One region of the Metabacillus sediminis genome, then DNA from elsewhere that is predicted to be linked to it. Evidence: predicted binding sites of a transcription regulator. Region 1 holds the regulator's gene; each other region holds the start of a gene.

Region 1 (4,445 bases):
CTGACAATTTCAAGAACCATTGTATCCGCTTCTGACAGCTGCAGTTCGCCCTGCTGTGCGATTGTAAACACTTTCACCTGTTCTTTGTATATACAGTGGAGAATGGCCATTCTGGCGCTTCCCCTCCCAAGTCTCGTTTCATCCTGGATCAGAATTGCTTTTGCATCTTCTTTTTTTATCGTGTCAAGAAGCTCGAGAATTCCTTCCCTCTCAATCTCATAGCCGCTTGCCTTCTCCATGATGATCCGGACGGGTTCCATTCCGTTTTGAACCGCTAAAGAAGTCAGTTCTTCCTCCTGTCTGAGAAGAGAAGTTTCCTGTTCGTCTTTTGCTGTACTGACTCTGCAATAAATAACCGCCTTCAAGTAAACACCTACTCTTCTGAAGCAATAATATGGGTTTCATGTTTGTAAAGATCATTCTTTTTCACTGGAATAAAAACGGTGTCACCAGGTTTAATTACAATAGTAGATAAATTATTTTCCTTATCCACCCATTCCACAAACTCTGTCTGAGACATTCCGTGCTTGTCCTTCAGTGTTTCTGCCAAATCCCATAGTGTATCTCCTTCTCGGATTTCTATTTTAGCATATTCATCCAGTGTTTTGCCGCTTCCCGTACCGGCTGCTGCAAATAAAATACCCCCGACAAGAACGAAAAATGATGCTATGAGTGCAAATGTGCTTTTTGACATGTTAACCCCTCCAGAATGTTTGTTCGCTTTTTGATATTTTTATTATAATACGAACAAACGTTTTGGGTCAAGCGTTTTTCGAACTTATGTTTGTATTTTCAGGTAAATGATGCTATAATCACTATAAATTACTTACTCTGAGGTGCTAAGGATGAGCAAACTATCAAAAAGGCAACAGGACATTCTTGAATTTATTAAACAGGAAGTCAAAAGCAAAGGGTATCCGCCTTCCGTCCGTGAAATTGGCCTTGCTGTCGGTCTGGCATCCAGCTCTACCGTACATGGCCATCTTGCCAGACTTGAAAACAAAGGCCTTATACGCCGAGATCCTACAAAGCCAAGGGCTATCGAAATTTTAAATGAAGATCATGGAATGGAAATTCCGAGAAACGAAGTGATTAACGTTCCGATTATCGGGAAAGTTACGGCAGGGCTGCCGATTACTGCTGTGGAAAATATTGAAGAATACTTTCCGCTCCCTGAACGGCTTGCTTCACCTGATGACCAGGTTTTTATGCTTGAGATTGTCGGGAACAGTATGATTGAAGCGGGAATATTAGACGGAGACCTTGTTGTAGTAAGACAGCAGCAATCCGCTAATAACGGTGATATTGTCGTTGCCATGACCGAGGATGATGAAGCCACAGTAAAACGCTTTTTTAAAGAAAAAGATTATATCAGGCTGCAGCCGGAAAACTCATCAATGGAACCCATTATTTTAAGGAACGTGTCCATACTTGGCAAAGTGATTGGAGTATACCGTACAGTGCATTAACGAGCTTGTTCAACTGGACAAGCTTTTTTTCATTCAGATTATAATGATAGAATAAAGGCTGTATAATGTGCTATACAATCAGCATCTGGAGGAACCATTTATGTCCGACAATCAAAAGGAGCTTCAATTAGATGAAGCCAGCAGTCAATTTATTTTTCCCTTCTCTTTAAAACATACAAATGTGATGAAGATCCAGCAGCAGCTGGAGAATAGCGGTTACCGCTTCTTCCATCTGGACGCAAAAGAAACAGAAAATGCATATTACGGTCCCGGGCAGTCCGTTTCCCATGATAATATGGACCAATACTTTTTGCCGTTTATTGAAAACCTGTTATTTGTTCATGAGCCGGCAAAAGAATCGCTCAGCCGGTTTTCAAAGTCTGTTCAATCACCAATCCGGTTATTATTCGGTGAGGATCAGCGTTCATATGAAGCAGAAGTCCTTTCTGCTGATATTTTTATCTGCCCTTTTGAAATTGGTATGATCTCGATTCGGACCCGGTTTACTCAGTCTCCCCTAAAGCTTTCTGAAGTGATGGACTTTCAAAATCAGTTCCGTGTTCTGGATCCAAAGCTTGTTGAAAAGAAAAATCTTAGGGTCATGACTAAAAATTCATCCTATGACAGCATTCAGGATTACATATTTAAAGAAGTCGCACCCGGCATTGTCCCTTTTATCGAAACAGGAGTGAACAAGTCCTCTTATTTCGGGAGTCTTCCGTATTTCGTGGATGAAAGAATGTATATTGTCAGTACGCTGGTCACACGTGAGAATCACGTGACAAATGAACATCTCTTCCGATCGGGGCAGGTAAATGGTTATGATTCAAAAGGAAATCCGTTTATTTCCGCTAAAAACCCAGAGTACATAGATCATTATGCAAAGACCCACACTTACAGCAGGTGGGCTCCTCAGACAAACTATGTAATCAGCGATCATGCCTTTACATGCCTTACCCAGCAGGGCGAACATGTACCCATAATTAAGTCTGAAATGTTTGGCCAGCATTATTACAACTTGCTCCTTCACTTCTTTTACAAAATGGTTCTGCTTAAACTTTCCTATCAATACTCGCTGCTGTACAGACGGAATAAAACGAATGAGATTGAACAGCTAATTCAAACGATTACCGAGTTTTCCGGCAAATATCATTTTAAGGAAATAAGCAGCCGCACAGAAGGACAGGAATTGGCTTTCTTAATGAATAATGTGTTTCATATTTCGACCTTATATGACGAAGTAAAAAAAACGCTCGACAGCTTGTTCAGAAACCAGGAGAAAATTTCAGCTAAACGAAATAATTATTTATTGTTCATTTTAACGACATACACGGTTATTTCCGGAATTTATGGGATGAATCTTGTGATAGAGGACTGGAAAGGAAAAATCGATTGGAGATTGATGACTCAATACTCGGTTTTTGAGTATATTGCGTTTGGAGTAGCCATTAGCGGAATCCTAATGGGAATTGGCTTGGGTGCAGGAGCGATTTTCAGTCTTGGCAGAAACTTTTTTAACCGCAAAAAACGATGACTCCAATCCCGGGGTCATCGTTTTTCTGTTTTCTTCTCAATTGTGAAAGTTTGTTCCATCTGTTGTTGCAGAAATAATTCCCGCACGGACAACATAATCTCCGAAGTGTTCCCCATCTTCCCGTTCTTTGGCATAACGCGGCAAGATGTCACGAAGATCATTCAGTATTTCTTCTTCTCCAATGTTTTCTTTGTACATTTTGCTTAAGCGGCTGCCATCGAAGGCTGCTCCAAGATACATATTATATTTCCCCGGAGCTTTGCCAATAAATCCAATCTCCCCGAGGGCATGCCTGGCACAGCCGTTCGGGCAGCCAGTCATGCGGATTGTTATTTCTTCATTGCGCAAACCGTTTTCATCAACAATCCGCTCAATTTTATCGATTAAGACCGGCAAATAGCGCTCCGCTTCCGCCATTGCAAGGCCGCATGTAGGCAGGGCCACACACGCCATTGAACTTCGACGGAGTGCGGAATAATGCTTGCCGTCCGTTAAACCGTATTCGGCTATTAACTGATCGATTTGCTTTTTCATCTTTTGCGGAACATTTGCAATGATTACGTTTTGGTTAGCGGTTAGCCTAAAGTCTCCTGAATGCACTTTCGCAATTTCACGAAGGCCAGTCATAAGCTTATAATTTTCGAAATCGGCTACACGCCCGCCTTCTACAAACAGGGTATAGTGCCATTTGCCCTTGACCCCTTTTACCCATCCGTAGCGGTCGCCGTTGTGATCAAAATGGTAAGGTTTTGCATCCTGCAGGGTCCAGCCCAATCGGTTCTCTAGTTCTTCTTTCACTGCTTCAAGTCCAAGACGGTCTACCGTGTACTTAAAGCGGGCATTTTTCCGTTCTGAGCGATTTCCATAATCCCGCTGGATCGTGATAATTTTTTCAGCCAGCTCTACTATTTGATCAGGTGTGCAGAAGCCAATTGTTTTTCCCAGCTGAGGATAGGTTTCTTTATCGCCATGGGACATTCCCATCCCTCCGCCAATCAGGACATTGAATCCAAGAAGCTTCTCCTCTTCAACAATCGCGACAAACCCCAGATCCTGTGAATACACATCGATATCATTGGACGGCGGAACCGCAATTCCGATTTTAAATTTACGGGGCAGATAAAGAGGACCATACATTGGTTCAGCTTCTTCTGCCGTGCCCGCTACCTTCTCTTCATCAAGCCAAAGCTCATGATACGCTCGTGTACGTGGAAGGAGATGTTCACTTAATTTTTTGGACCATTCGTAAACCTCTGTATGAATCTCAGATTGTTCAGGATTCGGATTGCACATGACATTCCGGTTTACATCACCGCAAGCAGCAATCGTATCCATCAGAGATGCATGGATATCCTGAATCGTTTTTTTCATATTCCATTTTAATACTCCGTGCATTTGAAAGGTCATGCGCGTGGTCAGCTTCAAAGTGCCATTGCCGTTCC
Region 2 (4,445 bases), 820 kb from region 1:
GTAAATACCTGTTCAATTAAATCATGATAGCTGGATGGATGGCGCAGTAAAATCGCTGTGTCCCGGAAACGGGCTCCCCTTTTCCTGACGTGCTCCTGAATCCGGCGGGCAATTCCTTCTATTTCCGCACGGTGGCTTGCCGCCTGGCAGATGGAGATGTCCGTCAGCCCTTTGAATGGCTGTGATGGCCTTGAATCATAATTTTGCTCCAAGTGCTGAAGAGAGGGAGAACCGATGAATCTTGGAAGCTCATTCAGCAAGACCGGTTCCTCAGTTTCAATGTGAAGATCCTCGGCCATTTTCTTGAATTGGGTGTATGTCATCCCTGTCATCCGGAACAAATGCAGCTCATGCGGCAAATGCCTGTCAAACAATTTATCCGCCGTAATGCTGACGGTTACCCGGGCTGCTTTTGCGAGAAGGCTTTTCACCGCCTCCATTTCCATTGGCGTGAAATGATGAAAACCATCTATGTAAATCTCTGCTTTTTCAAGATAGGAGGATTCGGGAATTCGTTCCGAAAGCATTCCGAGCGTATCCTCGGCGTCTACATACCGGCCCGTGAGCGCTTCTTCAAGCCGTTCATAAATGGCATGCAAGTCCTCAAGCTTTCCTGAAAGAACTCTTTCCTTTTCATTCATCTGTTTTTGAATCGCTTGGATCTGCCCAAGCAGTTCAGCCGGGTTTATGCTGTATCGTTTGAATTCCGTAATCATCGCTTCTACATGCTGAATAAAACCGGTCTTATCACTGGCTTTTCCATACACTTTAAAGTTCTGTTTTTCATCTTCTATAATCTTCCTCAGCATCATCTGGACACCAGTTGATGTAATCGGCTGCCTTGCCGCGCCTGACGTTTCCTGGAGGATTCTTAAGCTAAGCCGTGAAAAACTAAATACCTGAGCCCGGATCATTCCGCTCAATCCCGGAGTGCGGGCAAGCTCATACTCCATGGCAAATGTCATCTGATCAGGTACAAGAAAAAGGATCGGCGGACCGTCCGGCTGCTCATTCAGCTTTTCTCTAATTTCGTTCAGGATCATTGTGGTTTTGCCGCTGCCGGAGCGTCCCGCCATAAACCGGATTGTCATATAAACAGCCTCCTTTTTAATACATGTATTCATTATATACGAATACATGTTCGTTTTCATCTTCCAAATAAATGGACAAGTCCACTGCATATCTTTTTAAAAGGGCTCATTTTTTCACTTTGAGTTGAGATATAAAAAGCCCGGACGTATCATCATCCGAGCTTACCGCTTGTCCAATTTCCGACCCATTTTTGTGTTCAGTCTTTTCTCGAGAATCTTGCCGACAATCCACATGACCAAGAGAACCGCAGCAGCCGTTATCGATTTCATCGGGTCTGTGATCAGGGCGTGCAAATCCTGGCCCACATAGCTCACAATGAAAATCATAACCAGCTTTCCGGTAAAAACAGCGAGCATAAAATTCCAGATGCTGATCCTTGATAATCCGGCGACAACATTCACTGCGGCTGAAGGAGTGAACGGAAAGCACAGTAATATGAACAGCGGGCCAAATCCCTTTTCTTCTACCCAGCTTACCATCCGGCTGATTCCTTTATGCCGGCTTAAAAAGTGGAAAAAGCGCTCCTGTCCAAATTTCCTCACCAGCAGGAAAACAATGAAAGCACCAGCTGATGCCCCAAGCCATGATAAAAAAAAGCCCAGGCCAAAGCCAAACGAATTCACATTTGCCACAATAAAAACGACAAGCGGAAGGAAGGGTAAAAATGCCTCAAGCATCGGCAGGCCTATTCCAAGAAGGGGCCCGAATGAGCGGTACTGTTCAAAGATTTTCATCATTTTTTCTAAAGTAAACGAATCAAACAGCGTATGCAGGTCCATTCCAAGCTCCTTAAGATTTATGTATCCTCCTATTTTACCGTTTTTCGGGGAAAACTTAAATAAGCAGGTGCTGGAAATGAAATCACTATTGAAATTTTTTTTAAATCGGAATAGAATAAATTACGAACAAATGTTCTATAATAAAAGATAGAACTTCTCTGTCCTGAAATTTCTGCATCAGGTGAACGACCGCCTGTCAAAGAGGATAAAACAGAGGATAAAGCGAGGCCAATGAACATGACAAGAATACCTGAAGAAGTGAGAGATATGATCGACCAGGCCATCTACCTGCCCATGACCATCTCTATCCTGAACCGCGATCTCTCCGTTGTTGAAAAAAGCCCATTCAAATTGAAGCAGCCATACCTTCACCTGATCGAAGAATCCCTCAAGCTTGCCCAAAAGGATCTTCAGCAGGTCAAACGGGAGCTTCACCGCCAGAAAATAAAAGTCACCAAAATCAAGCATGACGAAGCGTTTACGATGTATTCCTTCCTCTACCAGGGATATGAGGAACAGCACAACTATTTTAATCCCAGGATCCGCAATAAAGTGTGCGAGCTGCTGACGGAGTATTTGGTTAAGGTTTAAGTATGAAACGTTTCGCCTGGACTTCTGCTGTATAAAAGCTGGGTGAATAACCGTTTTTCATTTTCCACCCTGGATGAAATTACAGCACGAAGCTGGGCGGTACGATAAAGCTGGTTTTCAAAAGAGTGGATGGATACAGGCAGGGTAAATGATTTACGGTTTGAGAATATTACAAGTGTTTCTGCTTCCCCAGCTGGTGAAAAGTCCTCAATATGCTGGTGAGAAATCCAGGAGCAATGCGGTCTGGAAGATGCGGCTGTCGGGAAAAGATAGATGGAGTTTCCTGCGTCTACAACAATCGGAGGCTTATGGGTGATGCCGATCGTGTCCTTCGTGCCAGTCTTTCTCCCCTGATAGCTTGACCCAAAATAACGGCAGCTCCGATCTACGATATCCAAAGGTCTCATGGAAACCTCATATTCCTTTTCCACCTCCAAAACAAAAGATGATCCGATCCCTTCATTACTTAAAATTGCCATTGTTAACCGATTTGCCTCATATTGACTGATTTTTTCCATGATTGATTCACCTCGAATTTGTTAGGTATATTTAACCAAGAAAAATTTACCACGCCGACCTTACACGGATCCACAAATTTACATAAACCTAATAGAAATGTAATCTTTTAACAAAAAATTAATTCAAATTGCGATTTTACTGCAGATCTAATGCAAAATATAACCTCGAATATAAATTATCTAAAAATTATAAATATTTAGTTGATTTTCTTACACTCAGTCCATATAATAAGAAAAAGGCATCAGGGGTGATCCTATGAAAAACAAAAAATCGTATGCAGAGCTTATGAAGTCCCGTCACACAATGAAGAACGAAGCAGAAGCCGCGTCAATGCTGGATATCTACATTCAAATGATTCTGGACGAAGCAGGACTGAAACGAAAACTGGCGCTCCTCGAAACTCAAATCAATGATGCTCTCGATCAAAGAAACAAGCCATTATTTATGGATTTATCCAAGCAATACGCCGACGTGATTCACTGTCTACAATAACGAAGCCAATCCTTTTGGATCGGCTTTTTTGTTTGGTGCGAGCCTGGCCGATAGGGGGATCATGACCGTTTTGCCCGTTATCGACATGAATTTGCCCGTAATCGACATGAACCTGCCCATAATCGACACGGAATTGCCCGTTATCGTCAAAAAATTGCCCGTTAGCAGCAAATTACGTCCTGCAATCGACATGCAGCTCCCCGTACCTCTTGCCGCAAATCCCACAAACAAAAAGAAGCGGTCGTCACACACGCCCGCTTCTTACCTCTTATACAGTTGTTGTCTCAGATGTGAACTGCTCTGTTTCTGTTGATCCTTTCAATGCCGTAGTAGAGGAGGTTCCTCCGCTAACTGTTTGCGATACTTCATCAAAGTACCCAGTACCGACCTCGCGCTGATGGCGGGTTGCCGTGTAGCCGTACTGTTCACTGCCGAATTCAGCCTGCTGCAGCTCGGAGTAAGCGGCCATGCCGTAGTCTCTGTATTTGCGGGCAAGCTCGAACATGCCATGATTTAAAGCGTGGAAGCCGGCAAGTGTAACAAATTGGAATTTGTAGCCCATTTTGCCGAGTTCCTTCTGGAAGCTTGCAATCGTCGCTTCATCCAGCTTTTTCTTCCAGTTAAAGGATGGCGAGCAGTTATAGGCAAGCAGCTTGCCAGGGAATTTTTCATGAATAGCATCCGCGAACTTTTGAGCCTGTTCAAGGTTAGGTTCGCTCGTTTCACACCAGACCAGATCCGCGTAAGGCGCATAGGAAAGTCCTCGTGCTATCGCCTGGTCAATGCCTGATTTAGTGCGGAAAAACCCTTCCGGTGTGCGTTCCCCTGTGATAAACGGGTGGTCGGCAGGATCAACATCGCTTGTGATCAGGTCAGCCGCATCCGCATCCGTACGCGCAATAATCAAGGTTGGTACACCCATTACATCTGCTGCAAGTCTTGCGGATATAAGATTCTTCACCGCTGTTTGGG
Region 3 (4,445 bases), 430 kb from region 1:
AGTGGAATAATCAATGCGCCCTCCTTGCTATCGGAATCGGCGAGGAAGAACACCGTGGAAAAGGCTACGGTGCTGAAGCGCTTCAGCTGCTTCTCCAATACGCGTTTTACGAGCTGAATCTGAACCGTGTTGGTCTTGATGTGATTTCATACAATGAACCAGCCATTCGTACTTACCGCAAAGCAGGCTTTAAAGAAGAAGGACGGCTGAGGGAAACCGTCCTCAGAGACGGAAAAGCATTTGACCGCATTGTGATGGGGATTCTGCGGAGAGAGTGGGTTGCGCTGCAGGCTGAATAAAATGGTAGGAGAAGGACCTGTACCTGTATTGGTACGGGTTTTTTTATGTGGATTAGTATAGGGTGTGGAAAATTTTCAGCCCGGAAACAGATTGTGGCCGGCCGCTGGAAAAGGGACGGGACCGGCTGGAAAAAGAAGTTTGGCTGGAAAGGAAGACGGAACAGCTGGAATCATGTGGGTTTTGGCCGGAAACAGAAGGCGGCCGGCCGGAAAAGGGTCGGTATCGGCTGGAAAAAGAAGTTCGGCTGGAAAGGAAGACGGAACGGCTGGAATCGTGTGGGTTTTGGCCGGAAAGAGATGGGAACCAGCTGGAAAAAGGTCGGTATCGGCTGGAAAAAGAAGTTCGGCTGGAAAGGAAGACGGAACGGCTGGAATCGTGTGGGTTTTGGCCGGGAAGAGAAGGCGGCCGGCTGGAAAAGGCCAGATCCCGGCCGGAAAAATAAGATTGGCTGCAGCATCCAATCAAGCTTCAGCTCTTCCGATGTTTCTCAAGCATTTCCTTCAAAAAAGTTTCCGACTCTCCCCTCGGTATACTCAAGCTTTTCCACGCTGCATCCTTCCGTTCCTTTCCAATGTGTACAATCTGACCAGTATGATACGCGTAGTGGGCCATCTGCCTTTCAATTGCTTCCAACACGATGTGGGATTCGCCCCGGATATAGATTTCTTTTAGCAAATCTTCCTCCGTAAGCTGATGCAGTGTACGAAACAATACATTCCATCCGGTTTCCCAAACCTGCATGACAGCCGCTTTATCTCCCAGATCGTTCAGGAATTCCTGCTCACGGCTGCGGTCCGGTTTTTCACCGTCTGCTGTGAGGAAGTTGGTCCATCTGGACACCATGTTGCCGCTCATATGCTTGACAATGATTGCAGCGCTGTTTATTTCTTCGTTTTGCTTCCATTGCAAATCCTGTGCATTCAACTGCTCCATTGCCCGGTCACCTAAGTTTTTTACAGCTTTAAAGCGGTTGATCACAACATTGAGATACACGGTTCCCAGACTCATTTCATCACCCCTGCTTCGCATTAGAACCTGCAGTCATCCTTATTCACCATATATTCATACACGAGATCTTCCATAACTTCGTAATATTCCGTTTCCTCATCCTTTATATGTTCTATATCCTTCATAAATGAAACCATTTCTTTTTCGGGAAGCGGGTGCTCCTCTAAGTTGCGTCCATACTGCCTGAAGGCACGGTTCAGCATTTTCTCGAGCCATTCCCTTTGCATCGTCAATCGTCACCTGCTTTCTATTTCCTCACATTATAAGATAACTCCTTCTGTTAAAAAAGATTTTTCAGCAAATGGAACGGTTCGCTTATGGAAAATCCTCACTTTTTCACTGTTCGGCAAAAAATACCATTGAATACGAACGTTTATTCGATTATGATTAGCGGTATAATAGAACTACGAACACATATTCTTATTGGAGGGGTAAGTGCGATGGATTATGACCAGCTTCCCAAAAAGAAAATCCTTTGCGTTGATATGAAAAGCTTTTATGCGAGCTGCGCGGCCGTCCTGATGGGACTGGATCCGCATACCTGCTATCTTGCTGTCGTCGGGGACACCGAACGGCAGGGCAGTGTGGTACTGGCCGCATCTCCCCAATTGAAAAAGGACTTCAATATTAAAACTGGATCGAGAAAATTTGAAATCCCGGATGATCCCCGGATCCACGTTGTGAACCCGAAAATGGCGATGTTTATCCGCATTTCCACTGAACTTTCCAAAATGTTTCACCGCTATGTGCCGAGAGAAGCGATTCACATTTACAGTGTGGACGAAAGCTTTATCCAGGTCGACGGTGTCGAGCACCTGTGGGGCGACGCCCATACGATTGCCTGGAAGATTAAAAATGAAATGGAGCGGGAATTTCAGCTGCCGTGCGCGATCGGTATCGGGCCGAATATGCTCCTGTCCAAAGTCTGCCTTGATATTGACGCGAAGAAAACGGGTGTGGCCGAATGGACGTATGATGATGTAGAAAAAAAGCTGTGGAGCCTGAAGCCTTTGAGCAAAATGTGGGGCATTGGCGGCAGGATGGAGAAAAATCTGAACCGGATGGGAATCTTCAGCATAGGCCAGCTGGCCAATTATCCGCTTGAAAGGCTGGAGAAGAAATTCGGCATTATGGGTAATCAGCTTTACTACCATGCCTGGGGTGTGGATTTGTCCGATATCGGCGAACCGATTATGCAGGGGCAGATCAGCTTTGGGAAAAGCCAGATTCTCATGCGCGACTACACGGATCCGGAAGAGGTGAAGCATGTCATTCTTGAGATGTGCGAGGAGGTGGCGAGAAGAGCGCGCCATCACTCCCGGGCCGGCCGCACCATCAGTTTTGGCATCGGCTACAGCAAGGATGAATTAGGCGGAGGCTTTTACCGCTCCCGTACGATGGAGGAGCCTACGAACATTACGATGGATCTTTACAGAACCTGCCTGGAGCTCTTTAAGGAATTTTATGACGGAAAGACCGTACGGAAAATTTCCATTGCTCTCTCCAACATCGAAGAGGACACGGAAAGCCAGCTGAATCTGTTTCAGCCAAACCGGGAAAAGCAGCGCGAGCTCGGGTATGTCATGGACTCCATACGAAGCAAATACGGCTCCGATTCCCTGCTCCGGGCGGTTTCCTACACGAAAGCGGGAACGGCAAGACACCGGGCTACACTTGTAGGCGGGCACAAAGCATAAGGAAGGAGGAGAAGGAACATGATCCGCGACCGGGGAAACATCAAATGGACATCTATGATGCTGCCTGAGCACGTAAAGCTGCTTCGGCAATGGAAAGAGGAAGAGCGGTATACAGCGAAGCCGGAAATGGATGAGCAGCAGCTCGAGCAGTTTAACGAAATCATCTGCATCGCAATGGAAAATCATCATCCGCTGCGTTTCACCGTTCACGAGCATGAGCAGCTCGTTCCGTACACCGGATCTATTCATTTTTTCGACCAGCTTGAACAGGCAATCCGTATTATAAATACAGAAGGAAAGCGGCAGACCATTTTGCTCAAGAGCGTTGTGAAGATTGAGGAGTGCGGGGATTGAGCGGGAAAAGACCAATTGGAAGAGGCCAATTGGTCCTTGCTTTTACGGATTACTTTTCAAAAAGCCCAAGTTCGATGAACGCTTCGCCAGCAGCTGAATTGCCTTCAGCATCAATTTCAACTGTCTCGCCAGGCTGAAGAGATAGAGCCAAAACGCCAAGCAAACTCTTTGCGTCAATGACTCAATGCTCCTTTTTAATAAGGATTCTTTCCTCAAACTGATTAGCTGTATGAACCAGCTTGCTTGCTGAATCGGCAAAAACAGGCTTTAAAACGCGAACCTTCATTTCCCCATCCCCCTAATTATAAATCCAGTTCTTTTTCAGCGCGCACGCATGAGTCAAATTTGCCTTTATGAGTAGCATCACAATACGGCATGTTTTGAGATTGACCGCAGCGGCACAAGGAAAAAGCGGGCTTGGCCGGATACACATTGCCTTCTGCATCCACAAGCTCCACATCTCCAGTTACACGGAAAGGGCCATTATCCAGTATTTTGATTTGAACTTTAGACACGAGTGTCCTCCTTTCCAGAAAAAAGATACTCTAATGTTAATCCCAACCATCTGAAAAAGCAACGGTCCTTTGCACAAGTAGGGCGTTAAACCAAAGATTGTGGTACACTGTCCATACATCATCTAAAAGAAGGTGCAGGACATGAATGTAACATTTACAGAAAAGGCAATAGAACGAATTGCGCCAAGATTAAGTGAAAACCCGGAAGCTCATTTGAAGCTGAAATATGATACAGAGGGATGCGGCTGTGTCGTATCAGGGGTCGCAGCACTTTGGCTTGTGAAGGAAACAGAAGAGGATGATTTGAAGATCGAAACCAATTTTGAACCGGTCTATTTGGAAAAGACAAAAATGGTCTTTTTAGATGAAAACATGACCGTTGATTTTCTTGAATCCGCCAATACCTTTGCGCTGAAAAGCCCGTCACAAATGCTCAATCCGCGCATGAGTTTAGTCGTTAAGTGAGGAAGACACCATGAAAAAAGACAAATTCCAATCCATGAAAAACATTGCCCAGGACAAAACATGGGTATCATTTTTAAACAACAATCATCCATTCAGTCTGATGCAC

Evidence for each region. Region 1 encodes LexA, which represses DNA repair genes until DNA is damaged. Its sites were predicted from a motif close to CGAACATATGTTCG; they were not measured.
Region 2: a site for LexA is predicted at 1,131-1,144, ahead of addB (helicase-exonuclease AddAB subunit AddB). Genes of this name have one in related genera too.
Region 3: a site for LexA is predicted at 1,675-1,688, ahead of WCV65_RS12785 (UV damage repair protein UvrX). Genes of this name have one in related genera too.

Annotation. Positions count from the first base shown of each region.
Region 1 is NZ_CP147407.1:1,998,078-2,002,522, reverse strand. Features, by position in the region: gene WCV65_RS10470 (recombinase family protein) at 1-365, opposite strand, end outside; gene WCV65_RS10465 (LysM peptidoglycan-binding domain-containing protein) at 374-694, opposite strand; gene lexA (transcriptional repressor LexA) at 846-1,469, shown strand; gene WCV65_RS10455 (hypothetical protein) at 1,570-3,003, shown strand; gene cysI (assimilatory sulfite reductase (NADPH) hemoprotein subunit) at 3,040-4,445, opposite strand, start outside.
Region 2 is NZ_CP147407.1:1,174,306-1,178,750, reverse strand. Features, by position in the region: gene addB (helicase-exonuclease AddAB subunit AddB) at 1-1,091, opposite strand, end outside; gene WCV65_RS06285 (TVP38/TMEM64 family protein) at 1,254-1,871, opposite strand; gene WCV65_RS06280 (hypothetical protein) at 2,109-2,462, shown strand; gene WCV65_RS06275 (competence protein ComK) at 2,459-2,980, opposite strand; gene WCV65_RS06270 (IDEAL domain-containing protein) at 3,237-3,473, shown strand; gene WCV65_RS06265 (hypothetical protein) at 3,465-3,665, opposite strand; gene aceA (isocitrate lyase) at 3,742-4,445, opposite strand, start outside.
Region 3 is NZ_CP147407.1:2,430,403-2,434,847, reverse strand. Features, by position in the region: gene WCV65_RS12805 (GNAT family protein) at 1-299, shown strand, start outside; gene WCV65_RS12800 (hypothetical protein) at 362-742, shown strand; gene WCV65_RS12795 (DUF1572 family protein) at 769-1,308, opposite strand; gene WCV65_RS12790 (YqzH family protein) at 1,329-1,535, opposite strand; gene WCV65_RS12785 (UV damage repair protein UvrX) at 1,749-3,005, shown strand; gene WCV65_RS12780 (YolD-like family protein) at 3,024-3,359, shown strand; gene WCV65_RS12775 (HPr family phosphocarrier protein) at 3,409-3,537, opposite strand; gene WCV65_RS12770 (CDGSH iron-sulfur domain-containing protein) at 3,662-3,874, opposite strand; gene WCV65_RS12765 (iron-sulfur cluster biosynthesis family protein) at 4,016-4,339, shown strand; gene WCV65_RS12760 (DUF2552 family protein) at 4,350-4,445, shown strand, end outside.